2 regions of the Bacillus sp. 11B20 genome follow, and region 1 is predicted to be linked to the other one. Evidence: predicted binding sites of a transcription regulator. Region 1 holds the regulator's gene; the other holds the start of a gene.
What was found. Region 1 encodes LexA, which represses DNA repair genes until DNA is damaged. Its sites were predicted from a motif close to CGAACATATGTTCG; they were not measured.
Positions count from the first base shown of each region.

Region 2: ruvA (Holliday junction branch migration protein RuvA) is a predicted target of LexA. The motif match lies at 7,426-7,439, and genes of this name have one in related genera.

Region 1 is NZ_JBLZWZ010000007.1:858,129-872,998, forward strand. It holds gene ACN6NB_RS08580 (bifunctional cytochrome P450/NADPH--P450 reductase) at 1-3,006, shown strand, start outside; gene ACN6NB_RS08585 (trypsin-like serine peptidase) at 3,201-4,109, shown strand; gene ACN6NB_RS08590 (NucA/NucB deoxyribonuclease domain-containing protein) at 4,369-4,749, shown strand; gene ACN6NB_RS08595 (STAS domain-containing protein) at 4,896-5,744, shown strand; gene ACN6NB_RS08600 (IseA DL-endopeptidase inhibitor family protein) at 5,777-6,319, opposite strand; gene ACN6NB_RS08605 (hypothetical protein) at 6,616-7,062, shown strand; gene lexA (transcriptional repressor LexA) at 7,108-7,728, opposite strand; gene yneA (cell division suppressor protein YneA) at 7,888-8,199, shown strand; gene ACN6NB_RS08620 (YneB family resolvase-like protein) at 8,217-8,864, shown strand; gene ACN6NB_RS08625 (DUF896 domain-containing protein) at 8,934-9,164, shown strand; gene tkt (transketolase) at 9,352-11,355, shown strand; gene sirA (sporulation inhibitor of replication protein SirA) at 11,554-12,000, shown strand; gene ACN6NB_RS08640 (YneF family protein) at 12,085-12,303, shown strand; gene ACN6NB_RS08645 (aspartyl-phosphate phosphatase Spo0E family protein) at 12,563-12,736, opposite strand; gene ACN6NB_RS08650 (cytochrome c biogenesis protein CcdA) at 12,946-13,653, shown strand; gene ACN6NB_RS08655 (CcdC family protein) at 13,748-14,230, shown strand; gene ACN6NB_RS08660 (DUF2621 family protein) at 14,250-14,678, opposite strand.
Region 2 is NZ_JBLZWZ010000008.1:576,526-591,395, reverse strand. It holds gene nadA (quinolinate synthase NadA) at 1-159, shown strand, start outside; gene safA (SafA/ExsA family spore coat assembly protein) at 291-1,520, shown strand; gene ACN6NB_RS12420 (YhcN/YlaJ family sporulation lipoprotein) at 1,855-2,472, shown strand; gene ACN6NB_RS12415 (LysE family transporter) at 2,518-3,150, opposite strand; TPP riboswitch at 3,386-3,494, shown strand; gene thiC (phosphomethylpyrimidine synthase ThiC) at 3,621-5,381, shown strand; gene ACN6NB_RS12405 (hypothetical protein) at 5,417-5,563, opposite strand; gene ACN6NB_RS12400 (hypothetical protein) at 5,755-5,937, shown strand; gene ACN6NB_RS12395 (serine/threonine protein kinase) at 5,971-6,615, opposite strand; gene ACN6NB_RS12390 (intercompartmental signaling factor BofC) at 6,854-7,354, shown strand; gene ruvA (Holliday junction branch migration protein RuvA) at 7,503-8,108, shown strand; gene ruvB (Holliday junction branch migration DNA helicase RuvB) at 8,120-9,124, shown strand; gene ACN6NB_RS12375 (DUF2905 domain-containing protein) at 9,117-9,317, shown strand; gene queA (tRNA preQ1(34) S-adenosylmethionine ribosyltransferase-isomerase QueA) at 9,352-10,380, shown strand; gene tgt (tRNA guanosine(34) transglycosylase Tgt) at 10,412-11,557, shown strand; gene yajC (preprotein translocase subunit YajC) at 11,605-11,871, shown strand; gene ACN6NB_RS12355 (TIGR04086 family membrane protein) at 11,921-12,298, opposite strand; gene ACN6NB_RS12350 (DUF421 domain-containing protein) at 12,450-13,112, shown strand; gene spoVB (stage V sporulation protein B) at 13,114-14,664, opposite strand; gene ACN6NB_RS12340 (post-transcriptional regulator) at 14,781-14,870, shown strand, end outside.

The sequences.
Region 1 (14,870 bases):
TCAAATGCAACAAGTATTTTTGTTTCCAGCCATGAGCTTGTCCAAGAAGTATTTGATGAGAGCCGTTTTGATAAATTTATTGGGACTAGTCTCAGTAAAGTAAGAGCCTTTGCAGGAGATGGGTTATTTACGAGTTGGACAGAAGAACCGAACTGGAGAAAGGCTCATCAAATCTTGATGCCAGCATTCAGCCAGCAGGCTATGAAGGGCTATCATGAGATGATGCTCGATATTGCGACACAGCTTGTACAAAAATGGCAAAGAACAGGCCGCGATGAAGAAATTGAAGTAGCTGAGGATATGACAAAGCTGACTTTAGATACGATCGGCCTTTGCGGTTTTGATTTTCGCTTTAACAGCTTTTATAAAGAAAACCAGCATCCATTTATAGAGAGCATGCTGAAAGGCTTAAATGAAGCAATGGAGCAGTCGAGCCGATTGCCGATTGCAGATAAACTCATGATCAAAAGAAGAAAAGAATTTGATCAGCATGTCGATTTTATGAAGCAATTAGTAGATGACATTATACAGGAACGAAGAAAACAAGATAAAACAGGCGATGATTTACTGTCACTTATGCTGCATGCAGAGGACCCTGAAACAGGTGAACGTTTATCTGATGAAAATATCCGTTATCAAATCATCACCTTCTTAATTGCAGGGCACGAAACAACAAGCGGACTGCTATCCTTTGCGATTTATTTCTTATTAAAGAATCCAGAGAAATTAAAGAAAGCTGTCCAAGAAGCAGATGAGGTGCTGCAAGGCGGATTGCCGACATTTAAACAAGTGCAAAAGCTAAGCTACACTCGTATGGTGTTAAATGAAGCCCTTCGCCTCTGGCCTACGGCGCCTACATTCTCTCTTTATGCGAAAGAGGACACAGTAATCGGGGGAAAATATCCGATTCACAAGAATCAAAGTGTCTCTGTTCTGCTCCCTAAATTACACCGTGATCCAGCGGTATGGGGCGAGGATGCTGAAGAATTTAAACCAGAGCGGTTTACGCATCCTGAGAAAATCCCGCAGCATGCTTACAAGCCTTTTGGGAATGGACAGCGTGCATGTATCGGTATGCAGTTTGCCCTGCATGAAGCTACGATGGTTCTCGCGATGGTTCTGCATAATTTAGAGTTAATTGATCACACATCTTATGAGCTTGATTTAAAAGAATCTCTGACGATTAAACCAAACGATTTCAAAATCAAGGTGCGGCCAAGGAAGCAACAATTCTTTATGGCACCACCGAAAGAAGAACCGAAGAAAAGCAACCAATCTAGTGAGTCAAAAGTGCCGAGTCACGGTACACCGCTGCTAGTTTTGTACGGATCGAATCTTGGCACAGCAAAGCAAATAGCGAACGAATTGGCGGAAGACGGGAAAGCAAAAGGATTCGATGTGACCACTGCGCCGCTTGATGAATATACACGCCAATTGCCAGATACAGGCGCTGTCCTCATCGTGACCGCTTCATACAACGGATATCCGCCTGACAATGCGAAGCAATTTGTGGATTGGCTGGCGCAGGATGAGGAGCAGGATTTATCAAACGTGACATTTGCGGTCTTTGGATGCGGAGATCGAAACTGGGCGAGCACGTACCAGCGGATCCCCCGTCTGATTGATGAGGCCCTTGAAAGAAAAGGTGCCAAACGTGTAGCTGATTTAGGAGAAGGTGATGCAGGTGGTGATATGGATGAGGATAAAGAAATTTTCCAGAAAACTGTCTTTGAACAGCTTGCAAAAGAATTTAAGCTCACCTTCCAAGAAAAGGGGAAGGAAAAACCAAACCTATCAGTTGCTTATACGAATGAGCTAGTGGAGCGTCCTGTAGCCAAAATATATGATGCCTTTTCAGCTGTTGTATTGAAAAATGAAGAATTACAATCAGAAAAAAGCACGAGGCAGACAAGACATATTGAACTGAAATTGCCAGCTGGAAAAGCATACAAAGAAGGAGATCATATTGGGATTGTACCGAAAAATAGTGATGCACTCGTTGAGCGTGTGACCCGCCGCTTTAAACTAAATCCAGAGCAGCATATCAAGCTTTCATCTGAGAAAGAGGCAAGTCATTTACCATTAGAACAGCCGATTCCAATCAAAGAATTACTCGCCTCACATGTTGAGCTTCAAGAGCCTGCGACACGTACACAGCTAAGAGAGCTCGCAGCACATACGGTATGTCCGCCTCACCGCGTGGAGCTTGAACAAATGGCTGGAGAAGCATATCAAGAAGCCATTTTAAAGAAACGAGTAACCATGCTGGATTTATTAGATCAATATGAAGCGTGCGAGCTGCCGTTTGTACACTTTTTGGCGCTTTTACCAGGTTTGAAACCGCGTTATTATTCGATCTCTAGCTCGCCTAAGGTAGATGAAGAAAAAGTCAGTATCACAGTAGCAGTTGTAAAAGATAAAGCGTGGAGCGGTAGAGGAGAATATGCCGGAGTTGCCTCAACCTATTTATGTGGTCTAAAAGAAGGAGAAGAAGTAGCCTGCTTCCTGCATGAAGCGCAAGATGGATTCCAGCTGCCTCTTTCATCAGAAGTGCCGATGATCATGATTGGACCAGGTACAGGAATTGCTCCATTTAGAGGATTTGTTCAGGCAAGAGAAGTGTGGCAGAAGGAAGGGAAGCAGCTAGGCGAAGCCCACTTATATTTTGGCTGCCGTCACCCTGAGGAAGATGATCTATATTTTGATGAAATGCAGCTTGCCGCGCAAAACGGAGTTATCCATATCCATCGTGCTTATTCTCGTTACGATGAGCAAAAAGTATATGTCCAGCATTTGTTGAAAGAAGAAGGCGGCATGCTCATCGAATTGCTTGATCAAGGTGCCTACCTTTACGTGTGCGGAGACGGAAAAGTCATGGCCCCAGATGTAGAGGCTACACTAATCGATCTCTATCAAAACGAGAAACAATGCTCGAAGGAAACAGCTGAAAATTGGCTGACAGCCCTTGCAAATGACAATAGATATGTAAAAGATGTGTGGAGCTGACAAAGAGGAAAGACCGCCAATTAGGCGGTTTTTTTCTGTTCACATAGAAAGAGATCGATAGAATGAAGGTTGGGAAGTTACAAAACACCTAATTTAAATATGAAATATTTTGTAAAAAATAAGAATATTCTCTCATTTACTCCAATATGAAACAATCGTATGATTTTTGATATAGGACATAAAGGAGGAATATGATGAAAAAGGTGAAAATGTTACTCCCTTCTCTTCTCGTTTTTGGTGCTTTAAGTGTGCCTAGTTTTGCCCATGCCGCATCGGATTCAGTACTAACGTCTGATTATGACATGGTGACTTCTGATGGAAAAGTGATTTCTTCAAGTGATTTCCACAATGATACGAAAGCCCCCTCATCCTTTGACAAAGTGGATGATCTTTCTTCTACTGTTGGCGAAAAAGTAAAACCACTATCAAAATATTTAAAAGATTTTCAAACAAAAGTCGTCATTGGAGACGATGGTAGAACCAAAGTAGCAAATACAAGAATAGCACCATACAATTCGATTGCTTATATTACATTTGGCGGCTCCAGCTGTACAGGGACACTCATTGCTCCTAATAAAATTTTGACAAACGGACACTGCGTGTACAATACGGCATCGAGAAGCTATAGTGAAAAAGGAACCGTATATCCAGGTATGAATGATAGTACTGCGGTGAACGGTTCGGCAAAAATGACTGAGTTCTATGTGCCAAGCGGGTATATTAATACTGGTGCAAGTCAATATGACTTTGCCGTAATCAAAACCGATACGAATATTGGCAATACGGTCGGCTACCGATCCATCCGCCAGGTGACAAACTTGACTGGGACAACCATTAAAATCTCAGGATATCCTGGTGATAAAATGAGATCGACTGGCAAGGTGTCACAATGGGAGATGTCAGGTCCTGTGACGAGAGAAGATACGAATCTAGCATACTATACGATTGATACATTCAGCGGAAATTCAGGTTCTGCCATGCTAGATCAAAACCAGCAAATTGTTGGAGTTCATAACGCTGGGTATTCAAACGGAACGATGAATGGCGGTCCAAAAGCGACAGCTGCCTTTGTTGAGTTTATAAACTATGCGAAAGCGCAATAAAAAATAGAGCTTGTTTCCTTCATAGGGGACAAGCTTTTTTGTATGAATTCATTTAATAGAGGATTCATTTTTTTAACCTGTGGATTTGAGATTGAGAGCTACATCAATTTTTTCACATGTCATTCGCGAACCACTCATACATTAAAATGTCACATTTCCTTTAAGTCAAAATCATGCTTGAGATGGATGAGGAGGTCACGCGCTTTTGAAGATGAAAAGAGGCTGGATCGCTGCTGTCGCTTTATGTTTTGTGATATGGATGGGCATGTTGTTAGGTGGATTTGGAGAGAAGCAGGCAGCAAAAGGGGCTGATCGATATGATCATGTCGTTCAATTTCCAAAGGAAAGGTACCCTGAAACAGGCAGTCATATTCAAGAAGCCATTCGAAAAGGGCATTCAGATGTGTGTACCATTGACAGGAATGGAGCAGATGCCCGCAGGCAAGAATCATTAAAAGGGATTCCGACAAAACCTGGATTTGACCGGGATGAATGGCCGATGGCGGTTTGTCTTGAGGGAGGAAAAGGCGCAAGCGTTCAATATGTCAGTCCATCTGATAATAGGGGAGCAGGCTCATGGGTCGGGCACCAAATCAGCGGATTTCCTGATGGGAAAAGAATATTATTTATTGTGAAATAAATCTGAGGAAAAGGCACCCCTCGAGCGGGTGCTTTTTTGTTTATGGCAGAGCGTATCCGAGCTGGCAGGGAAAAAAGATTCAGTGGTACAATCAATCTATAAGGTACAAAGACTGACAAGAAGAAAATGTGAAGGGACATTTGCTTATGGATAAGAACCGTGCATTATACGATTTTTTTATGCAGCATGCAGAGAAGCTGACTGAAACATGGTATGAATCAATTGAGGACGATGATCCAGAATCGATATATCGTTCAACAGATTCCAGCATCATTGCAGAGCTAAAACGGCAGAATCAAGATTATTACCAGCACTTTATACGAGCTATTATTGAAGACAAGACATATTTACATACTGAATTTAAAAAATGGTCTGAGGATTTAGCCAGTGATCCGAAGCATTTAAATACACCATTAGATTATGTCGTAAGAGAATACATGTCCAATCAAAGAGTCGTTCTGCATTACTTAAAAGAATTTATTAAACAGCGTCAAGGTGACATTGATATTGACCGCATTTTTTATTGGTATGATTTAATTTCCGAAGCGTTTAATATTTCAATCCATGTGTTTATCCAGCAATATGTGAAAAATACAACGAAGAAGCTTGTGGCTCAAAGAGATATGATTTATGAATTGAGTTCACCGGTGATTGTTTTAAAAAGCCAGATTGCGTTGTTGCCTTTAGTAGGTGATATTGACACAGCGAGAGCAAAGATTATTTTAGAAAATACGCTAAAACAGTGCTCGCAAAAAGGGGTTCAGCATTTATGTATTGATCTATCTGGTGTTGTCATTATTGATACAATGGTGGCTCATCAAATCTTTGATCTTGTCACATCACTTCGGTTAATTGGAGTAGAGACGACCATTTCAGGAATTAGACCAGAAATTGCTCAAACAGCAGTACAGCTCGGGCTTCCTTTTAATGAATTTCGCACGGCATCATCACTTGCTCACGCGCTGGACCGCATGACTGAATTTTCTCCAATATAAAAACCAGGCCGATGAGAGGCCTGGTTTTTTATTTAGATGACAGCGTCAATTTGTGTGACTTTCCAATCTTTTTGTACTTTTTCGTACGTAACAGTTCGTTTTACTTTGCGTCCATCAAGTGTTGGGACAGTAAATTCATATGTGCGGACTGTTTGTTTCTTAGAAACAAGTTTAGGTGTGGCTTTTTCCCAATTGAGCATGTTATCTCCGTCACCGACTGGAACAGCCATTTTGCCTTTATGAACAATAAACTGATAATCTTTTAAACCATGTTTGATGGCATCTTGAGTGAACACTTGAGATAGGTAGCTGTTTAATTTTTTCTTTGTATCAAATGTTTTAGAAAGATAGTTGTATGTCATATCTTTATAGGTAAATGATTTTAATTTGTAATTAGAATGTTCTTTAATTTTGTAGCCTGACATTGCACTCCAAAAGTGTTCTCTTGCATCAAGGGCAATATGTAACGCTTCTTTATTTGTCAAAGCGGCTGATTTCTTGGAAGCGGCCAATGTTGTAGTTTGTAATGAGATCATAAGCATAATAGCAGTTAATAAAACAAATAATTTTTTCAAGGCAATTGCCTCCTTTTCTCAATGAAAACTTCTTATGTTACAAATGTTACAATAATTACAGTGATATTACAAGTATTAAATCTAAATGTTTTTTTATTTCTTTTGTTTCTAATTATATAACGTTTGAGGGAGACAAAAAGTTTTCATTTTTTTTATTTTTCTTCTTAATGATTATTTAACCGTTCTAAAGAAGAACGAAACGTCTTTTGGAAAAATTTCTATTTAGACGTTTAACACACTTTTTTATTTATGACATATACTGTCGTGATGAATGTCTAAAGAAAGTGGTGTTTATTATGTATCATCCGTATGAAGGTGTGTGGAATGGGTACTCATATGATAGGCAGATGCAAGGATTTCCATCTGTTGGTATTCCTCAAGGTGGAGGGTTTCCTGGGTTTCCGATCGGAGGAGGTACTTGGCCAGGGCAAGGTTCAGGCGGACAATCTGCACCGCCGGCACCGCCGCAGCATATCATTTCGCAGTATCAACAAGCACTCTCGCAGCCACAGAGTATGCAGTCGCTTATATCTGGGCACGGTGTTGGCGGAGGTCATCAAACTGTACAATTTGCAGCGGGATGTAATAGAAGATGGACAATTGTGTTTTTGAGAAACGGTCAAGTATTTTTAATGTTCGTTCTTTCCTCACAGCCTTTTGGCCGAACAACTGGTTTTATATGGCCGAACTTTACATTTGGTTCCTTCCCAAGTTCAAGTATTCTTGCCTATTCTTGTGCATAAGAAAAAGCCGGTTCTCATCAGCAGCTGATGAAATACCGGCTTTTTTTAATGAATATTTCGAAATACGCCAATCACTTTACCTAGTATACTCACATTCTGTAAAATAATCGGTTCCATTGATGGGTTCTCTGGCTGTAATCTAAAGTGTGTATCTTCTTTATAAAAGCGTTTGACTGTCGCTTCATCTTCCTCTGTCATGGCGACCACAATATCACCATTGTTAGCGGTGCTTTGCTGACGCACGATGACATAGTCCTTGTCCAAAATACCTGCATCAATCATACTTTCTCCCATAATTTCAAGCATAAACACTTGTTCATCTGGTGCTGCAAAAGTCTCTGGAAGGGGGAAGTATTCTTCTACATTTTCAACAGCAGTGATAGGAAGGCCGGCCGTTACTTTTCCGATGACTGGAACGTTCATTACAGCACTCTTTGGAATATTCATTTCCTCTTCATCTAGTACTTCGATCGCTCTAGGTTTTGTCGGGTCTCTTCTAATTAAGCCCTTTGTTTCTAGTCTAGCTAAATGTCCATGGACCGTTGAACTGGATGCTAGACCGACAGCTTCTCCAATTTCACGGACGGATGGGGGATAACCCTTGCTTTTTACTTCATCTTTGATGAATTTCAGGATATCGAGTTGTCTTTTTGATAGCTTCGTCATCTTTTGCACCTCAAAACGTCAATTTTAAAGAAATTATAGCATGTTTTTCCTAACAGTACAAACATAGGTTCGAAAAAAACGTTTGACAGAAACGTTTGTTCGTATTTATAATGAGTGACAGAAAGAGCGAACACATATTCTATTAGGAGAGATGACATTATGAGGTTAAAAGAATCTATTATTTTTATTGGGGTATTCTCATTCATCGTTGGCACATTTCTCTCACTTATTGCAGTCACAAGCCATAATGATACAAATCAGTATGTTAAAATAGAGGTTCAATCAGGTGATACTCTTTGGGGGTTAGCTGATCAAGTAAACGACAGCAAATCAATCGACAAAAATGCATTTATTGATTGGGTTACCGAACACAATGATCTTGCTTCAACTGAAATCCAGCCTGGCGACATTCTTGTTATACCCGTCAAAAAAGAGCATCCAGTCGTATATCAGCTTGCAACAGTACAGTAGAAAGGTCGATTTTAGACATGAACGCAATCATTTATGCGAGAGTAAGCACTGTCAAAGAAGAGCAGGAAACCTCGTTGAAAAGACAAGAAGAAGAACTGCTGGCGTTAGCTGCCATGCACAAGATGAATGTGGTCAAAGTCATCAAAGAAAAAGCAAGTGGATATGATTTAGATCGTGATGGTGTGTTTGAAATGCTTGCTGCACTGAAGGAAGAGTCAATCGATGCCGTTTTGATCCAGGATGAAACTCGTCTTGGAAGAGGACAAGCAAAAATTGCACTTCTTCATTGTTTATTTAAAGAGAACGTAAAGGTATACAGCGTGTTTCATAGAGGAGAGCTTGAGCTTTCAGAAGCAGATGAAATGGTCATTGAGATTGTAGGAGTCGTCGAAGAATACCAACGGAAAATTCATAACCTGAAAATCAAGCGGGGAATGAAAAGGGCAGTTGAGCGCGGATATCAGCCTGAACTGAATTTAAGGCAGCAGGACCATGCACCTGGCCGTGAGCGTATTGAAGTGCCGATTTCAGAAATTGTTCGATTAAGAAAAAACAATATGACATTCGCCGAAATTGCCGCCACTCTTCAGGCATTAGGTTTTGACATTTCAAAAGCAACGGTGCATAGAAGGTATCAAGAATATGAAAAAGACCTTACCACCTAAAGCGTGATTTGTTGTCAAAATGATTGATATTTAGTAGTATGTAGAGAAAATGCTTTAAAGGAGTTTGTCATGATTTCTAAAGAACAGCTTGCAAGAATAAATGAGCTTTCAAAAAAGTCGAAAGAGACCGGTTTATCAGACGCTGAAAAAACAGAACAAAAGCAGTTGAGAGAAGAGTATTTGAAAGCTTTTCGTTCTTCTATGAAAAATACACTTAAAACTGTCAAGATCGTTGATCCTGAAGGAAACGATGTCACACCAGAAAAATTAAAAAGAGAAAAAGATCAGAACCTTCATTAAGGCTGTGATTTCTTGAATTTTGAAAAGATGGGAAGATTATTCTCGTCTTTTTTCATATTTGCATAACTTTTTAGGTGATCGATAAACTAAATGTGACAAAATCCTTCTTTTTCAGCGTGAAATAGTTGTGAAAAAAGGACAGTAGATTTATGATAATGGTGTACACAAGATACGGAAGGGGATTTATATGGAAACGATTGAATTGAAATCTATTGCAACAATACGTACTCTCTCCATAGACGCAATTGAAAAAGCGAATTCCGGTCACCCAGGAATGCCGATGGGTGCTGCACCAATGGCGTACGCTTTATGGACGAATCACTTAAACGTAAGTCCGCAAAATCCAAAATGGTTTAACAGAGACCGCTTTGTTTTATCTGCGGGACATGGTTCTATGCTTCTATACAGCATGCTTCATTTAAGCGGATACAATCTGAGCATCGATGATCTAAAACAATTCCGCCAATGGGGAAGCAAAACACCTGGACATCCTGAATTTGGACACACAGAAGGCGTAGATGCCACAACAGGTCCTTTAGGCCAGGGAATTGCTATGGCAGTAGGGATGGCACTTGCAGAAAGACATCTTGCGGAAACGTATAACAAAGACAACTTTCAGGTTGTAGATCACTATACATACAGCATTTGCGGAGATGGAGACTTAATGGAGGGGATTTCCTCAGAAGCTGCTTCACTTGCTGGTCATTTAGGCTTAGGCCGTTTAATCGTTCTTTACGATTCAAATGACATTTCTTTAGATGGCGACTTAGATCGCTCATTCTCTGAAAATGTGAAGAATCGTTTTGAAGCGATGAACTGGGAAGTTCTTTACGTGAAAGACGGCAACAACATCGAAGAAGTAACAGCTGCTATTGAAAAGGCGAAACAAAGCACAGACAGACCTACTTTAATCGAAGTGAAAACAACAATCGGTTTCGGTTCGCCAAACCGTGCGGGAACGTCTGGTGTGCATGGTGCACCTCTTGGCAGCGAGGAAGCTAAGCTGACGAAGGATGCTTACTCTTGGACGTTTGAAGAAGATTTCCATGTACCTTCTGAAGTGTACGATCATTTCAAAGAAGCTGTCAAAGACGCTGGTCAGAAAAAAGAAGCAGCTTGGAATGAGCTGTTTGCGCAATACGAAAAAGAATATCCAGAGCTGGCAGCACAGCTGAAGCTTGCGATTGAAGGAAAGCTTCCTGAAAATTGGGACCAAGAGGTTCCTGTTTATGAAGCAGGTTCAAGCCTTGCCTCCCGCGCTTCTTCAGGCGAAGTGTTAAATGGCATTGCAAAGCAAGTACCTTTCTTTATTGGCGGGTCTGCTGACCTTGCTGGATCAAACAAAACAACGATTAAAAACACGGATGATTTCGGAAAAAATAATTATGCTGGCAAAAACATTTGGTTCGGTGTGAGAGAATTTGCAATGGGTGCGGCGCTCAACGGTATGGCGCTTCACGGCGGTCTTCGTGTATTCGGCGGAACGTTCTTTGTTTTCTCAGATTACTTAAGACCAGCGATTCGTCTTGCTGCCTTAATGGGACTTCCAGTCACATACGTCTTTACTCATGATAGTATCGCTGTTGGTGAAGATGGTCCAACACATGAACCGGTTGAACAGCTTGCTTCACTGCGTGCGATGCCTAACCTTTCCGTTATTCGCCCAGCAGATGGAAATGAAACAGCTGCAGCGTGGAAACTAGCTGTATCTTCAACGGATAAACCGACTGCACTAGTTCTTACTCGTCAAAACCTTCCAACGATTGACCAGGCACCAGAGAAGGCATATGAGGGAGTAGAAAAGGGTGGATACGTTGTGGTTGAAGCAGCTGATGCACAGCCAGAAGCACTTCTACTCGCTTCAGGATCTGAGGTTGGTTTAGCCATTGAAGCGCAAAAGGCACTTGAAAAAGAGGGTATCCGCGCATCTGTTGTCAGCCTTCCTGCATGGGATCGCTTCGATCAGCAGTCAGACGAATACAAAGAATCCGTTCTTCCTAAAGCAGTACGTGCACGTATTGCGATTGAAATGGGTGCTTCACTTGGCTGGGAGCGTTACACTGGCCTTGACGGTGACGTGATTGCAATTGATAAATTTGGCGCATCTGCACCAGGTGAAACCATTATCGAGAAATACGGATTTACTGTCAGCAATGTAGTCAGCCGTGTGAAAGCGAAGCTGAATAAATAAACGAACTCCAAGCATCATGCTTTTTTGCTATCTGTTTGCAGAGCATTTTCATCCGCTCTGCAAACTTTTTTCTTTTTTCTTGTTTTTTTGACAAAACTAGTTTCTTCTTGCTTCATATATAGACAATTCTTTCTTTCACATTTTTGTATAATACAAGCAATAAACGAGATTGACGAAATGTGAAAGGAAGGGATAGACATGGAACGCCATTATTATATTTATTGGATTGAGGATGAATTTGCACATCACTATTTTGGCAGAGAATCGATTTTGTTTCATTTGTTTGAGTCATTACACTGGACGAATCGCACCGACGATGAGTTAGTTATGCTTGTGAAGCAAGTGGATTATGTGACGAAGCGAATCCCTGCTTTTCATATGCACCAGCGTCTCATGAATAACTTAACGAACATTCACTATACACAAATAGGCTCGATTTACAGCGCTTCTTTACCAGATGGAAAAGGAACCGCAGCATTTATTATTAAAGACCGGTATATCCAAATGTCTGCGACTGGCAGTTATGAGGCAGAAGCGGTGTTTTTTGAAGTGCTGAGAAAAATCAGCCCTTGTTTTCTTGCGATGGACTTTAGTTCAAAGAAGCACGGGTGGCTTAATCCAGTAAAAGTGAGGAATTTTGTTTAAAAAAATAAAATTGAACGTGAAATGTTGTATAATAGCCTTTTGTTTAGTACACTTTATACGAGACAACATGAAGGAGGAAGAATTATGGATTTATGGGTTGTCATCCTTGTAGGCGTTGTTGCACTGCTTGCAGGAGTTGCACTCGGATTCTTTATTGCTCGTAAGTATATGATGAGCTATTTGAAAAAGAATCCACCGATTAATGAACAAATGCTTCGAATGATGATGATGCAAATGGGCATGAAACCGTCCCAGAAGAAAATCAATCAAATGATGAAAGCCATGAACAACCAAGCGAAATAATACGTACGATATTATGATCATAGATGGAACATGGTTATAAAGAATGGACAAGCGTTGTCCTTTCTTTATTCAATTCACCTTCATCAGACGCTTAAAACCACTGTACTTGCATGAATGAAGCAGGGAAGGTGGTTTTTATTATGGCGTCAAACAGCATGAAAAACAAAAAACCCCTATATCAGAGGTTTTCGTTTCTTTTATGGTCACACATATCAACTGTTCTACAATGGTGCGGCATGTTTGATATCATGAAGTATAATTAGTTGGCTGAGTTTGAGTGTAAGTGTCGTTGATATTGTAAGAGGAGATGATCTAGCTGCTGGCTATGCTCGATGGTCACTGTTGATGTCATCCCATTATGCAAGACAACTTTCATCAGCTCTTCTCTTTTTTCTTCGATTTGAGTTAATAATGATGTTTTTACCAAAGTCATGTTCCTTTCATGCAAATCTTGATAAAAAGAATCGATTCTATTATATCCATTTTAAGGTTTATTTTCAAATTTAAAGGATTCATTATCTTGATGTCAAATTAAATTATATAAGGTTTTAAGAGAATAGACCATCTTTATTGAGGTGATGTAAAAAAAATGAAATGATTTTGTCATCTCTTATTGTATATTTGTAAGAAGGGGGTGTTCTTTTGACAGATTTGAATTACTTTTTAGCATTTGGAGCAGGATTTCTTTCTTTTATTTCACCGTGCTGTCTTCCGCTTTATCCAGCGTTTTTATCGTATATTACGGGCGTTAGTATAGATGAAGTGAAATCCGAGAAGGTGATGCTGAGAAGAAGAAGTCTGCTTCATACATTATTCTTTTTAGTTGGGTTCTCTATTATATTTATTGCGATTGGCTTTGGGACATCGTTTGTCGGGAAGTTTTTTAATGATTATCATCAAGCGATTCGTCAAATTGGAGCCATCCTTATTATTTTCTTTGGTTTTATGACTCTTGGCGTATTCAAGCCCTCTTTCCTCATGGGCGAAAAGAGAATACAGTTCAAAAATCGTCCTGCTGGTTTTTTTGGATCCATTCTCATCGGAATGGGCTTTGCCGCTGGATGGACACCTTGTACTGGACCTATTTTATCCGCTGTCATCACACTGGCGAGTAACAATCCTGAGTCGGCTGTCATGTATATGATTGCGTATATATTTGGATTTGCCGTCCCGTTTTTTATTCTCTCCTTTTTCATTACGAAAATGGGGTGGATCAGAAAGCGCCAGCAGCTCATCATGCGAGTGGGCGGGTTTATCATGATTGTGGTAGGGATTTTGCTGTTCTTTGATCTTCTGACATGGATTATCATTATGTTTTCATCATTGTTTGGCGGTTTTACAGGCTTTTGAAATCGTTTTCTACAGTCGCGGCGAATGGTTTTTTTTCGTCAATTGGAGTATATTATACATAGGCTGACCTTAAAGAATAAAGGAATGATTTGATATGATGATCTTGATCTCTTCTATAATTGCGGTATGTATGGCGGTGGCCGTCATGTTTATTCGCATTAAGTCATCTGCAAAACCTGCAACGGCAAAAAAAATTATTTTACCTCCTATTTTCATGAGCACTGGCGCACTGATGTTTTTTGTTCCAATGTTTCGGGTAACTGGAGCTGAATTTCTAGAAGCGATCACAGTGGGGATGTTTTTCTCTATATTTTTAATTAAAACATCGAAGTTTGAAATTAGAGGCAATGACATTTACTTAAAGCGGTCAAAAGCATTTGTGTTTATTCTCATTGGACTTCTTGTTCTTCGTATCGGGATGAAGACCATCCTAAGTTCTTCTATTGATTATGGCTCATTAAGCGGGATGTTTTGGATTCTTGCCTTTGGCATGATCGTGCCTTGGCGGGTTGCTATGTATTTGTCGTTTAGAAAGCTGTCTAAACAATTAGATCCGCAGCAGATTCAAATGAATTAAACCTCCTTTTTAAAGGAGGTTATTTTAATAACGATTCATATGGCGAGTGATCAATGTTTTTTTCTTGAAGGCGCTTCAATAAAAATTTATGATCACGCTTTGGTGTAGCCATAATGTAGCCGCGAATGATTAAGTCTAGATTAATGCTGGCAGCCTGTTCTTTTAATGCCAGCTCACCAATTTTACCCGCAATTTTTTCTTTGGCAACATCTCTAAACAGCTCTGGAACAGGTAATACGAGTTCATTTAACAGCTGTTTGTCCTCATCCCGCCAAAGGTGAAGGCTCTTTTGAATATATTCATCCTGCCAATCAAGCTCTGATTTCCCATCTTCCTTTGGCAATCGTTTAAAAAATTTGCGAAACATAAAAAAGCCACCGATTGCGAGTAATCCGATCATCACTGTACCCCAAAATAAAATGAACCACAAAAACCAGCCGCTTAACATGTTCTCACTCCTTATACCCCTTATCTCTCTATTTTATATTACATGAAGAGAGGATAGAAGAAAATAACAAAAATGTATGTCTATTATCTCTATAAACGCCCTTTTTCATTAATAGCCGCCCATTTACTAGAATGACCCAAACCGATTAGTAGAAATAGAATACATTATCATATAGCGACTCTACTATTTGGC
Region 2 (14,870 bases), on a different contig from region 1:
ATGTGTCCATGCTTGACGATGAACCGGATTGATCTGCCTCATTTGCTATGGTCACTTGAAAGCATTGAAAAGGGTCAGCCGGTCGGGTTGATACAGGTCAATGAAGACATCACGAAAGACGCTTTGCTTGCACTCGAGAAAATGCTCGCCATTAAATAATGATTCAGCCCCTCCTATCAGAAAACAAGTTTTTATCATATCGGCTTGTAAATAGGCATAAATTTATGTTGAAACATATTGTACTTCTGACATAACCGTTACGTTCACGTTTTGCATAGGAGGGGAAAACGTTGAAAATTCATATTGTGCAAAAAGGAGACTCCCTTTGGAAAATTTCAAAGAAATACGGAGTCGACTTTCAAGAATTGAAAAAACTAAATTCTCAGCTCAGTAATCCTGATTTGATCATGCCGGGTATGAAGATTAAAATTCCATCTAGTGGTGTTCCTGTAAAAACAGATCATCACAAAGCAAAAGAAATGCCAAAAACGAAAGAACATCCGTATGTGAAAGAAAAGCCAAAAGATGTCGTGCAAGTGCAAGATACAAAACCGAAGGAAAAGCCAAATGAACCGGTACCTTATGTACCGCCAGTGCCAAAGATCGAGCAGCCAGTTTTTCCACAAGTCGATGTGAACTATTATCAGACCAATCTCTACCAGCCATTCACGCCTCCTCCCAAAAAAGATCATTATGAGAAAAAAGATCACAAGGATCATTTTCATCATGAGAATAAAGACCATAAAGATAACAAGGGTCATTCCCATCATGAAAATAAGGACCATAAAGATAACAAAGACCATTTTTACCATGAAAATAAAGGTCATCTAAAAGATGAAGTGGCAAAGGGATATGACCCGTTTATTCATATTCCGCATCAAAAAGAGGAGGGAAAAGACATGGAGCATGGCAATTACCCAAACCTTCCTAACTTCCCGCAAATGCCAAATGTGGGAGGGGCAGCGGTAGGAGGAGTGGCTGAAAATAACGAGCATCATCACCAGCACCATCATCATGAACCATATGATCCTTATTTTGGTTATGGTCATGGTCATTACATGCCGGGGATGTATCCATATCCGCAGCAAATGGTGCCGGCATCGCCAATTTTACCGGGATCAGGACTATGTTATCCTATCCATCCATATTATCACCATCATATGATGCCATATCCATACCCGGCTCATCCATATTATCCTGCGTATCAAGCGCCTGCTTACTACGGGGAAAATCATGAGCACCATGCAAACGACGGACATCACTGGCATCACCATATGCATTCAAACGCCAATGCAAATGCCAACGTAAATCAAGGCTTTTATCCAAACGTCTCAAATGCAGCATACGACAAGGAAGACTGCGGATGTGATGATGGCATGAAGCATCATCAGCCTTGGCCAGGACATTATCCGAATCCTGTTCCTTATGGCCAAATGGGTGCTTATCCTGCTCAGCCTTATATGCAGCCATATCCAGGCCAATCCGTATTTGCAAGGCCGGAGGAGGAAGAAGAGGATTAATGACAGAAGGAACGATCTCAATCGTTCCTTTCAGCGTGTAGACAAACCCTCGCATTCGGTGTCAGGTCTGCGCTCCGGTGCTCACGAATGTCAAATTCGCTCCGCTCCTGTGCTCGTCCTTCCTAGAATGCAAAGGTTTTCTATTACGCTGAAAAGAAGACAAAAGGCTAAAATCAAGAACATTTTAGCCTTTTGTCACCATACAAGAAGGAACAATCTCAATCGTTCCTTTTTTTGTTTATAACTGACAGCTTGATTTTCTTCCTAACTGTACATGCTAAAACAGAGCCTGTTTCGCGCTCATGAGATTGAATTTGTACAGGGGGTTTTTCGTTTGAGACAAAAATGGCAAAAAACAATCGCATTAGTGCTTCTTCCTATTGGGTTAACAGCATGTGGTACAAATGACAATGCAGGTGTAGATACAAGGCATAATCAATCAGGTCAGCCGGTCGGATATCATTCGAATAACCGTGCAGATGACAATAACCAAGATCATCAAGGACCAGTTTCTGAACTCATGGAAGGGATGAACGGTGGGAATACAACGAATGTTGATTATCGCACCCGTCCTCAAGCCGATGATCGAATGCCTCTTGCAGGTGGAGATGGACGCTACAGTCATGGAGATATGAACTATCATAACCAAATGTCGTTCTCAGGCTACGATAAACAAGAGAACATCCAGCGTTCAAGAAAAATTGCCAACCGCGTCAATAAAATGAATCACGTGGCAGACTCTCAAGTCATGGTGACGGATGAGAATGTGTATATTGCCATTAAATCAGATGGCCGCCTGACGTCAGAAGGCGTATCACAAGTAGAAGAAGCAGCGACTCGTTATGCAGATGGAAGAGCAGTCCAAGTCATGAAAGATGAAGGTGCATTCACACGCTTTAGAGATATGAGAAGAACGCAATTTGAAACAGGACAAACAGGCATGACCCGATAGTTTGACACAAAAAGGCTAAAGTTCATCACGAACTTTAGCCTTTTCTTAAAAATAAACCTTGATGCCTATATAAAATTCGTAAAAGAAATAACAGCCAAACCCTAATAATAAAATACCAGCAATAATGGATGTCCACTTGATCATCGTCCGATTCATCACTTTTCTTGTTAAGGATACAAGGGTGAGTAGACCAATGTCATGAAGGAGAATCCCTGCCAAAATACCGCCGGCAGCCAGCATAAATTCAGATGAATCTGTTTTTGTATAAGCATCTGCAAGTACAGCACCAAAAACAGAAACCCAGAACACAAGATTTCCAGGAGATACCGCCACGAGCAAACCGTTTCGATATGTTTTCACGAATGATTTATTGACCTTTTCTCCTGCTAAATGAATATCTTGATCCGCATTTTTAATGGAATCGTATGCGAGAATCATTAAAAATACAGCTCCGATCAGCCAGAGCGGGATTTGAACAAACGGCAAAGATAAAAACTGAGCAAATCCAGCATATAAAGCCAAGATGAGTAATAAGTCTATGGTCATACCGCCTGCTCCGACAGTTAAACCATGAAAAAATCCGTTTTTCAGTCCCTGTTTTGTCATTTCAACCGTGATTGCTCCAACAGGCAGAGCAATTGAGAATCCTACGACGATAAATGTGAGAAATGTTTGCAATCGACTAGAACTTCCTTTAAATAAATTGTATAAAAATTCTCCGTTTAGATTAATTATACATAATAGGAGAAAAGGATCAATGATTATTTCAGATTTAATTGAAATGAGAGAGATAGATGATGTATAGAAGACTGTATATCAACATGATCCATAACGCTTGTAGGGGAAAGGAACTATTTTCCTGAATCTTCTTTTCTTCATGATGTCTCTATGCTAAACTGATGTGGAATTCAATAAAAGTGACTAGGGGTGCCCGTAAATGGGCTGAGAGAGAAGTATAAGCTTCTTAACCCTTTGGACCTGATCTGGCTCGTACCAGCGTGGGGAAGTTGAAGATGATGCATGTATCATATCAATGATATGCATGTTTATTTCTGACGACGAAACCAGGTTCTTTAAATAGAGCCTGGTTTTTTGCTGGTGCTGATTCCATCCTGTCCGGTGACAAGAAGAAAAGGAGAGAACAGCAAATGAAAGAAAAGAAAAGTGTCCCATCCAACCAATCATTGTTATCCAGCTTTGACGGCAGCCATAAGGTATATGAGAAAGGATCAAGACCCGATATCTTAGTGCCAAAAAGAGAGATCACGCTCTCACATACTGTGACAGAGGCGGGCGACATAAAAAATGAACCAGTCCGTGTATACGATACAAGTGGACCGTACACCGATGAGAACGTTCATATTGATGTCACAAAGGGGTTAAAGCGTCTTAGGGCAGCATGGATTGAAGAAAGAGGAGATACAGAAAGCTATGAAGGGCGTCATGTAAAACCGGAGGATAACGGATATCGTTCAAGGGAGAAGGAGTCCATCCATTCTGTCCAAACTGATTTTCATCATAAGCCGCTCCGCGCGAAACAAGGAGCGCGCGTGACGCAAATGCATTATGCCAAAAAAGGCATCATTACGCCTGAAATGGAGTTTATCGCAATTAGAGAAGAGCTAAGCCCTGAGTTCGTTAGAGAGGAAGTGGCGAGCGGAAGAGCCGTCATTCCTTCGAATATTAACCATCCAGAAAGTGAACCAATGATTATCGGAAGAAATTTTCATGTCAAAATCAATGCGAATATTGGCAATTCAGCTGTCACGTCATCCATTGATGAAGAGGTTGAAAAAATGACATGGGCGATCAGATGGGGGGCAGATACAATGATGGATCTGTCTACTGGAAAGGATATTCATACAACGAGAGAATGGATCATTCGGAATTGCCCAGTCCCAGTAGGAACCGTTCCCATCTATCAGGCCCTTGAAAAAGTGAATGGAGTCGCAGAAGATTTGACGTGGGATGTGTACAGGGACACATTAATTGAACAAGCGGAGCAAGGTGTAGACTATTTCACGATTCATGCTGGCGTGCTGTTAAGATATATTCCGCTCACTGTCGATCGGGTGACCGGAATTGTTTCAAGAGGCGGTGCAATTATGGCAAGATGGTGTCTTGCTCATCATCAAGAGAATTTCCTCTACACTCACTTCGAAGACATTTGTGAAATTATGAAAAAATATGATATCGCCTTTTCACTTGGAGATGGACTTAGACCAGGCTCGATTGCTGATGCCAATGATGAGGCGCAGTTTGCAGAGCTGGAAACGTTAGGTGAGTTAACAGAAATTGCTTGGAAACACGATGTGCAGGTAATGATTGAAGGGCCCGGACATGTCCCAATGGATAAAATCAAAGAGAATGTGGACAAGCAAATGGACATTTGCAAGGAAGCACCATTTTATACGTTAGGGCCTCTTACAACAGATATCGCGCCGGGGTATGATCACATTACATCCGCGATCGGTGCGGCCATGATCGGCTGGTACGGTACAGCAATGCTATGCTATGTAACGCCAAAAGAGCATTTAGGTCTGCCGAACAAAGAAGATGTGAGAGAAGGCGTGATCGCCTATAAAATTGCGGCACATGCCGCTGATCTAGCAAAAGGACATCCTGCGGCTCAAAAGCGCGATGATGCTTTATCGAAAGCGAGGTTTGAATTTAGGTGGCGGGACCAATTCAACCTGTCACTTGATCCAGAAAGAGCCTTGGCGTTCCATGATGAAACATTGCCTGCCGAAGGCGCTAAAACCGCTCACTTTTGCTCGATGTGCGGACCGAAGTTTTGCAGTATGAAAATTTCTCATGATATCCGCAATCAATCTGAAGAAGTAAAAAGAGAGATGGAAAAGAAGGCGAAGGAGTTTGTCAGTCAAGGAAGTCAAATTTATCAGCCATAAAAAAAGAACCTCGCACGATGCTGTGCGGGGTTTTATCAAACCGCTGAAAAGGCTTTTCTTAAAAGGTGAAAAAATGCCTTTGCTGCATATGCCATCATGTCCACACTTGGAATGAGAGCATCTGTTAAATGAAAAAAGACTGTTTTTCTTTCTGGAGATGTTCGTTTCTTTTTCTGCTTCATCAAGGGCAGCCTCCTTTTTCACTAATATACTTCTTTGCAGATATGAGAGATAGATATGTTGTGTGAATTTAAACAAAATTTAAACTTCTTGGGTTTGAATGGAAAGAAGGAGGGGAAACGAGTTGAATAGAGAATGAATGAAAAGAGCTGATCTATTTGACCAGCGAACAAGAAGAGTGGAAGGTGATCTTATGATGAAAGTATTTAAGGTAACATTTCATATGAACAATGGGGAAGTGCTTGATTTCGAGCTCAAACGTCCAGCTACCTATGATGTGTATAAAAAAATTGAAGAAGCCAATCATTGGTTTAAGCTGAATAATGAAATCATTAACCTATTAAACGTCAATAGTATCCATGTAGAAACAGAATAACAACAGAAAGCCGCTCAAATAGAGCGGCTTTCATTATGCAGAAAAATCATTCCGATTATTAAGCTGCCCGCGGGACAGCCAGTTCTTTTTATACAAATAAGCAATCACTTCTAGCCACAGACGCGGTGCTTTTTTAGGGAAAAAAGGTTTTTGGTAATAAGCATAAGCAGCTTTTAAATCATCCCATTGATGACATGCTTTCGTTTGCGTGAATCTGGCAACGTCAATGACTCTGATCCGTCCTTCTTTAGTTAAGATCAGATTGCGCAGATGGATATCAGAAGGATTCAATCCTTTCTCGCGCGCTTCCTCCAGCGCATCATCGACTTGATTGATCATTTGTTTTTTAATAGGAATTCCTTTTGTAAGGCATTCATAGAATGTGTAGCCTTTAATATATTCCATTAAAATATACTGATCCCCAGACTCATAAATCTCAGGGTAGTAAGACGAACCAGAAAGTTTTTCGTAAATGGCAGCCTCTTTGCGGGCAATATGCTGATAAGAAGGGAAAAAGACTTTTAGTGCCATTTTCTTGCCGTCTTTTTTGTATAAAAAGACATAGGCACTTCTTCCTTTGCCGCACAGTTCAAGCTCTACTGGTTTATAGGCAAGCTTATGAAAACGTTTCTCTTCATGATACTGAATCGATTCGGCTAATCTTTTGACATCTGACATTGACTTCACCTTCTTTGGTTTCAGTTTATGCGGCTGAAAAACGAATGATGAAAAAACGTGTCACTCGATAAAGCAATGGATTGTATAAAACATAACATTTACGAATGAAGGATACAACGAAAGACTCTTACCATACATTTGAATCATCGATTTGGTTAATGTTTAGAAAAATGGGTCAAACTACATATGTCATGCATCGATCTCATGTTCTAAAGAGGTGTAAATAGTGAAAGTGAAGATGAAATGTTTCGTTACAGGACTTATCATGACAAGTGTGCTTTTTTTCGCTGCGGATATGGAAGGGAAAGAACACTTGCAAAAGCAGTCAAACTCTATCACCGTTCAGCTTGAAAAAGTCTATCTAGACGGCGATGTGAGTATTGAAAGACACCGGTCATCATTAGAAGACAAAGACACATTCTGGGCGCAGTATAAAGGCTGGACGCTGGTAGAACAAAAAGAGGATTTTGCCCTTTTTAGAAAGCAAATTGATGATATCTCTCCATTAAGTAAAGCAAATGGATATATCGGATTATCAGAGGACGGTGTGATTTCTACGTTTCATGGAAGACCTGACGGCTGGGCGGAGCCTATTCATCTCTTTTTTCAAATTGATACGTCCCGTTTAGAAAGTCATGTGGAAAAACAGCTTGAGCAAGGCATTCCTTTTCGAACAAAGGATGAATTTGAGCATGTGCTTGAAGTCATGAAGCCTTACCGAAATGAAATATCGTTTTAAAGCGTGTAACAGCTTGCTGGTGTGAAGACCGCAAGCTGTTTTTCGTGGTTTCATGATAAAAATGTACTGAGCGAACGTATGTTAACTTTTATTGCGGTTTTCTCCTCGATTTATGTTACAATGAAGAACAGTCAAAGAGGTGAAAACGGTGATAGAGTTTGTAAAAGGGACCATTGATTATGTGTGCCCGCAATATGTTGTCATTGAAAACGGCGGAGTGGGATATCAAGTCTATACCCCAAACCCGTTTATCTATCGAGTAAATAAACAAGAAACGATTTATACGTATCATTACATAAAGGAAGACGCATTTTCGTTATACGGTTTTCAAACACGAGAAGAAAAAGCGCTGTTCACAAAACTGTTAAATGTCACAGGAATAGGGCCAAAGGGCGCACTCGCCATTCTTGCTTCCGGTGATCCAGGCGCTGTCATTTCAGCGATAGAACGTGAAGATGAAGCGTTCCTGATTAAATTCCCTGGTGTGGGCAAAAAAACAGCACGTCAAATCATTCTGGATCTAAAAGGAAAACTTGCAGATGTGGTACCAGAAATGATTGGCAACTTATTTAATCACGAGGACCACATTCAGGTTGAAACGCAGCAAACTGCATTAGATGAAGCGCTTGAAGCCTTGAGTGTCCTTGGATACGGTGATCGTGAAATTAAAAAGGTTCTTCCATTATTAAAAGAAGAAAAGAATCTCACAACCGATCAATATGTGAAAAAAGCTTTACAAAAAATGTTGAAATAGGGTGATGTCTCATGGATGAACGGCTCGTCTCAACTGAAGCAGACAACCATGAATCAGCCATTGAGCAAAGTCTGCGGCCACAGACACTTAGCCAATATATCGGTCAGCAAAAAGTAAAGGATAATCTCAGCGTATTTATTGAAGCTGCCCGCATGAGGCAGGAAACGCTTGATCACGTCCTTTTATATGGACCTCCTGGACTTGGGAAAACAACGCTTGCGTCGATCATTGCCAATGAAATGAATGTTCAGCTGCGTACAACATCAGGACCAGCCATTGAGCGTCCTGGTGATTTGGCGGCCATCTTAACATCTCTTGAGCCAGGTGATGTATTGTTTATTGATGAAATTCACCGCTTGCAGCGCTCAATTGAGGAAGTGCTGTACCCAGCAATGGAGGATTTTTGTTTAGATATTGTCATTGGAAAAGGAGATACAGCACGCTCTGTACGGCTTGATTTACCGCCATTTACGCTTGTAGGTGCAACGACCCGTGTCGGGCTGTTAACAGCGCCGCTTCGTGATAGGTTTGGGGTACATGCAAGATTGGAATACTATGAGCAAAGAGATTTGGCTCACATTGTGGCAAGAACAGCCGAGCTGTTTGAGATTGGGATCGATATTCGCTCTGCCGAAGAGATTGCGAGACGTTCCCGGGGAACACCGAGGGTTGCCAATCGTTTGCTCAGAAGAGTAAGAGATTTTGCGCAGGTGCTTGGGAATCATGCTATTACGCAGGACATTGCGGAAGATGCCCTTGAGCGTCTTCAAGTCGACAGGCTTGGCCTTGATCATATAGACCATAAACTCCTTTTAAGTATGATTGAAAAATTTAGAGGCGGTCCTGTTGGGCTTGATACGATCTCAGCGACAATTGGAGAAGAATCACATACGATTGAAGATGTGTACGAACCGTACTTGCTGCAAATTGGTTTCCTGCAAAGAACACCAAGAGGGCGGGTCGTCACGAGAGAAGCGTATGAACATTTTCAAATGGAGGTTCCGATTCGTGACTGAATTCCCTAAAATATTAATGATTTTAGGTGGTGTCCTTTTTGCCGCAGGATTAGTGTTTCAATTGGTTGGTAAGCTTCCAGGTGATATTTTTGTGAAAAAAGGAAATGTCACGTTCTTTTTTCCTGTCATTACATGCATTGTCATTAGCATCGTACTAACCATATTACTGAATATCTTTGGACGGATGAAATAACGTTAACTAGTTAACTACAGAATAGGTGAAGGAAATGAAGCTAGAACTATTTGATTTTGATTTACCAGAAAGATTGATTGCACAAGTGCCGCTTGAAAAAAGAGATGCATCAAGACTGATGGTCTTAAACAAACAGACGGGTGCGATTACACACGATACATTCTCACAAATCATCGATTATTTTCAAAAAGGTGATTGTCTCGTTTTAAACAATACTCGCGTTCTTCCTGCACGATTGTTTGGGATGAAAGAGGATACAGGTGCCAAAGTTGAGCTGCTTCTCTTGAAGCAAGAAGAAGGAGATAACTGGGAAACACTTGTAAAACCAGCGAAACGGGTGAAAAAAGGGACGGTTATCACTTTTGGTGATGGACGGCTCAAAGCGGTATGTACAGAGGAAATGGAACATGGCGGAAGAAAAGTCGAGTTTCAATATACAGGCATTTTTTATGAAGTGCTTGAATCCCTTGGTGAAATGCCGCTTCCTCCATATATTAAAGAGCAGCTTGACGACCGTGAACGCTATCAAACCGTTTATTCAAAAGAGGTTGGTTCCGCTGCTGCCCCAACTGCCGGTCTCCATTTTACAACCGAGCTGCTGGATGCGCTGAAAGCGAAAGGTGTTCACATTGCTTTTATTACGCTGCACGTGGGGCTTGGCACGTTTCGTCCGGTAAGTGCAGAACGTATTGAAGAACACGAAATGCATGCAGAGTTTTATGAAATGAATGAAGAAACAGCTGATGAGCTCAATCGCGTTCGCAAAGAAGGCGGACGGATTATTTCAGTCGGCACAACGTCAACAAGAACGCTTGAAACCATTGCAAGTGCACACGATGGTGAGTTCAAAGCCTCAAGCGGCTGGACGTCGATCTTTATTTACCCTGGCTACACATTCAAGGCAATTGATGGCATGATCACAAATTTCCATCTGCCAAAATCCTCGTTAATTATGCTTGTCAGCGCATTAGCTGGACGAGAGCACGTACTAAAAGCGTACAATGAGGCTGTGAAAGAGGAATACCGATTCTTCAGCTTTGGCGATGCCATGCTGATTCAATAACATCATACAACAAAGACAGGAGGGCTCATTTTTGTCGCAATTACCGATACGTTATGAGTTCATTAAATCATGCAAACAAACAGGTGCACGTCTTGGCCGCGTTCATACACCGCACGGCTCTTTTGAAACACCTGTATTTATGCCAGTAGGTACACTGGCTACAGTCAAAACAATGGCGCCTGAAGAATTAAAGGCAATGGATGCAGGCATCATCTTAAGCAATACGTACCACTTATGGCTCCGTCCAGGTCACGATATCGTAAAAGAAGCAGGCGGTCTGCACAAATTTATGAACTGGGATCGAGCCATTCTAACTGATTCAGGAGGATTCCAAGTTTTTTCATTGAGTGAATTTAGAAAAATTGAAGAAGAAGGCGTTCACTTCCGTAATCATTTAAACGGAGACAAGCTGTTCCTATCTCCTGAAAAAGCCATGGAGATCCAAAATGCGCTTGGTTCTGATATTATGATGGCATTTGATGAATGCCCGCCATATCCTGCAGAGTACGATTACATGAAACGTTCTGTGGAGCGGACAAGCAGATGGGCAGAGCGCTGTCTAACAGCGCACCAGCGTCCAGAGGATCAAGGGCTGTTTGGAATTGTCCAAGGCGGAGAATACGAAGAGCTTCGAAAACAAAGTGCAAAAGACCTTGTTTCACTTGATTTCCCAGGCTACGCCATCGGAGGCTTATCTGTAGGGGAACCAAAAGATGTGATGAATCGTGTACTTGAGTTCACTACACCATTTTTACCGGCAGACAAACCAAGGTACTTAATGGGTGTCGGCTCGCCAGATTCCTTAATTGACGGCGCCATTCGCGGTGTAGATATGTTTGACTGCGTACTGCCTACGCGAATTGCAAGAAACGGTACCTTAATGACAAGTGAAGGCCGTCTTGTTGTGAAAAATGCAAAATATGAGCGTGACTTTAGACCAATCGATGAGAACTGTGACTGCTATACGTGTAAAAACTATACACGCGCCTATATTAGACATCTCATCCGAACAAATGAAACGTTCGGAATTCGATTAACAACTTATCATAATCTTCATTTTCTGTTAAAATTAATGGAGCAAGTGAGAGAAGCTATCCGTGAGGATCGTTTAGGTGATTTTAAAGAAGAGTTTTTTGAGCGTTATGGCTTTAACAAACCGAATGCGAAAAACTTTTAACGCATAAACGAAAGGCTTTACAATGCTTTAGAAAGGGGTGAAATAGAATGGATGGTGGTATGGGTTCAATCATTATGATTGTTGTCATGTTTGCTGTGCTTTACTTCTTGTTAATCCGTCCACAGCAAAAGCAACAGAAAGCTGTGCGTCAGATGCAGCAATCTTTATCAAAAGGCGATAAAATCGTCACAATCGGTGGTTTACACGGTGAAATCGACTCAATTGATGAATCAAAAGTGGTCATCAAAACAAGCGAAAACAACCGTTTAACTTTCGATCGCCGTGCTATTAGAGAATTAGCTGACAAAGGCTAATCCTCCGATACATAGCAATAAAAAAAGAGCGATATGAACCGCTCTTTTTTTATTTGCCTCGAAGATTGACGCCAATCATTCCCCCCAGCATACAAATGCCTAAAAATGCCCCATGATAGATGAACTGCTCTGGTGAAAACGTTTTTCCAAACCCCAAATATTGAAATAAAAATACAGTGAGAGAAAAAATGATAGATGTGAGCGCACCAATTAGCCAGCCGCGCTCCTTTGCTTTCCCGCCAGAAATGATGCCTCCTAACAACAGGGCAACAAAGGACAAAATCATAATCATCCATTTAAATGATGATTCCTGCATACTTGTGAATGTAAGCATGAGCGACACAAGTAAACTTGTGACAACCATCACGACAAAAATGGCAATTAATCCGGATAAAATGCCTTTTCCAATATGTTTTGTTTCTTGCATGTGATTTGTCTCCTCTCCAATTGACCGAAGCTTGTCTTTTACTAAAATGTATTCACAGTGGAGAAAAAATAGACATGTTTCAGACGTTTCTTTTCTACATAAATAAAGTGTTTTGACACAAGCTATGATGGAGAAGGAGGGTTTACATCACATGCAGGACATCTTGATCATTTCCATGAGAACCATCATTTTATATTTTCTTATTTGGTTTATCTTTCGCTTAATGGGCAAAAGGGAAATTGGCGAGCTGAGTATTTTAGATCTAGTCATTTTTATGATGATTGCAGAAATTGCGGTTCTCGCCATAGAAGAAGTAGAGGATCACATGTTACATACGGTATGGCCAATCCTGCTGTTAACCTTCATTCAAATCACACTTGCCTATCTCTCATTGAAATTCCAAGGCGTCCGGCGCTTTCTTGACGGCAAACCGGTCTTGCTCATCATCAATGGCAAAATAGACGAGGGTGCGATGAGAAAACAGCGATACAATTTTGATGACCTGCTTATTCAATTAAGAGAAAATAACATCGACAGTATTCAGGATGTCTCTTACGCTATTTTAGAGCCGTCTGGAAAGCTCGCCGTCGTCGAAAAAGAAAACAAGCTCAAACATGCAGCGCTTGAGCTTCCACTTGTTGCGGACGGTGTAGTGCAGCATGATCACCTTAAGCAAATCAATCAAAATGAACAGTGGCTGAAAGATGAGCTTGCTAAAAGAGGTTATCATGATATCGAGCAGATCTCTTACTGCAGCTTTAATCAAAAAACATTTTATATTGATTTGAAAGATGAAGTGATCAAAAAGAGATGAGCTAAAACAGCTTCCCAATGAACGGAATGCGGCGCAGCTCTTCTCGTTTCACTAGTCCTAGGCAGATTAATAGAATGACATACAGCATGCACGTAACAAAGATGAGTGTTACAAGTTCAATAGGAGCAGAAAAGAGTCCGTTTACTTGAGATTTCAGCCAAAGGCTGACAGCCCCCGTACCGATAATCACAAGGACGCAAAGTCCATATTCCTTTAATGGTAAATGAATAGGTAGCACCTTTCCAACAGTTGCTGCATGGAGCAGTGTGACAAGGATGATGCCGATTAAGATCGCAAGTGCTGCGCCCATAATGCCAAAGCCAGGCTGTGAAGCAAGAACAAAAATCATCCCTGTTTTTACAATTGCACCTATCAGGCTGTTGGTCATCGCCGCACCAGCTAAATTGAGTGCTTGAAGTACGGCTTGAAGGGGCCCCTGAAAATAATATAGAAGGAAAAATGGCGCCATGAATTTCACATAAATAGCCGCATGCGATGAACCATACATAAAGAGCGTTAAATCTTCTGCGTAAACGAAAAGAATAATACATGAAATGCCTCCGCTGAGTAAACAAAGGCGCATCGCCTGCTTCAGCCGGTATTCGACCGTTTTACGTTTATTCTGCTCCATGCCTTCACTGATCGCCGGAACTAATGCAGTGGAGAGTGAATACGTAATAAAACTAGGCAGTGTCAAAAGGGTCAGAGCAAGCCCGGTCAACTCCCCGTACTGCCTTGTCGCCTCAACAGCCGCATATCCAGCAATGGCAAGACTTTGCGCGACAACAATCGGCTCTAAAAACCACGAAATATTCCCGATAAAACGGCTGCCTGTTGTTGGCAGGGCAATGCTCATCAGCTGCTTAAATGTGTCCTTCCCGTCATGAATCGCCTTAAAAAATCGTTTTCGAATACGAATGGTCTTTTTATAGCGAAAGGCGATCAGTAAGTAAGCAAGTGAAATCATCTCTCCAATCACAGATGACACCATCGCACCTGCTGCCGCAAATTCAATCCCGTAAGGAAGGAAAGCCGTTGTACATACCGCGACTAATGAAATTCTTGCGACCTGTTCCAGAACTTGAGACATCGCTAGCGGACTCATTTGCTGTCTGCCTTGGAAATAGCCTCTTAACACACTGGAAATGGCGATGACTGGTACGACGGGTGTAATGGCAAGCAGTGGATAGACCGTTCTAGGGTCTGTCAGCATATTTTCTGCCATGATGGGCGCAAACCATAAGAAGAGCGGCGTGAAAATCAGGCTGAGTGTTCCTGTTATCGCAAGAGACATGACCAGAATACGTTTTGTTTTCTGTTTGTCACCCCGGGCTTCTGCTTCTGCGACAAGCTTACTAATGGCGACAGGCAGTCCGAATTGCGTGAGCGTCACGGCGAGAAAAAAGGTAGGTGCAGCCATCATATAAAGCCCGACCCCTTCTTCGCCAATGAACCTCGCAATGACAATTCGATTGACAAAACCCAATATTCTCGTGATAAAACCTGCTAAAATTAAAATAATGGTCCCCTTTAAAAACGTTTGCTTCGTCAAATCACAGATCACCTGCCTTCTCAAACGACATAGAATCATATACAATAAGATATGCGTGTATATCGTCCAAGCATGACAAGTCTCTCGATAAAAAACTGAAAAGGGGGAGCTACGCAATGACACAACATCCAGCTGCTATTTACAAAGACCATTTAAAGCCTTTTCTGTTCAGTAAGCTTGAAGAATTCATCGTTTTGGGCTATAAA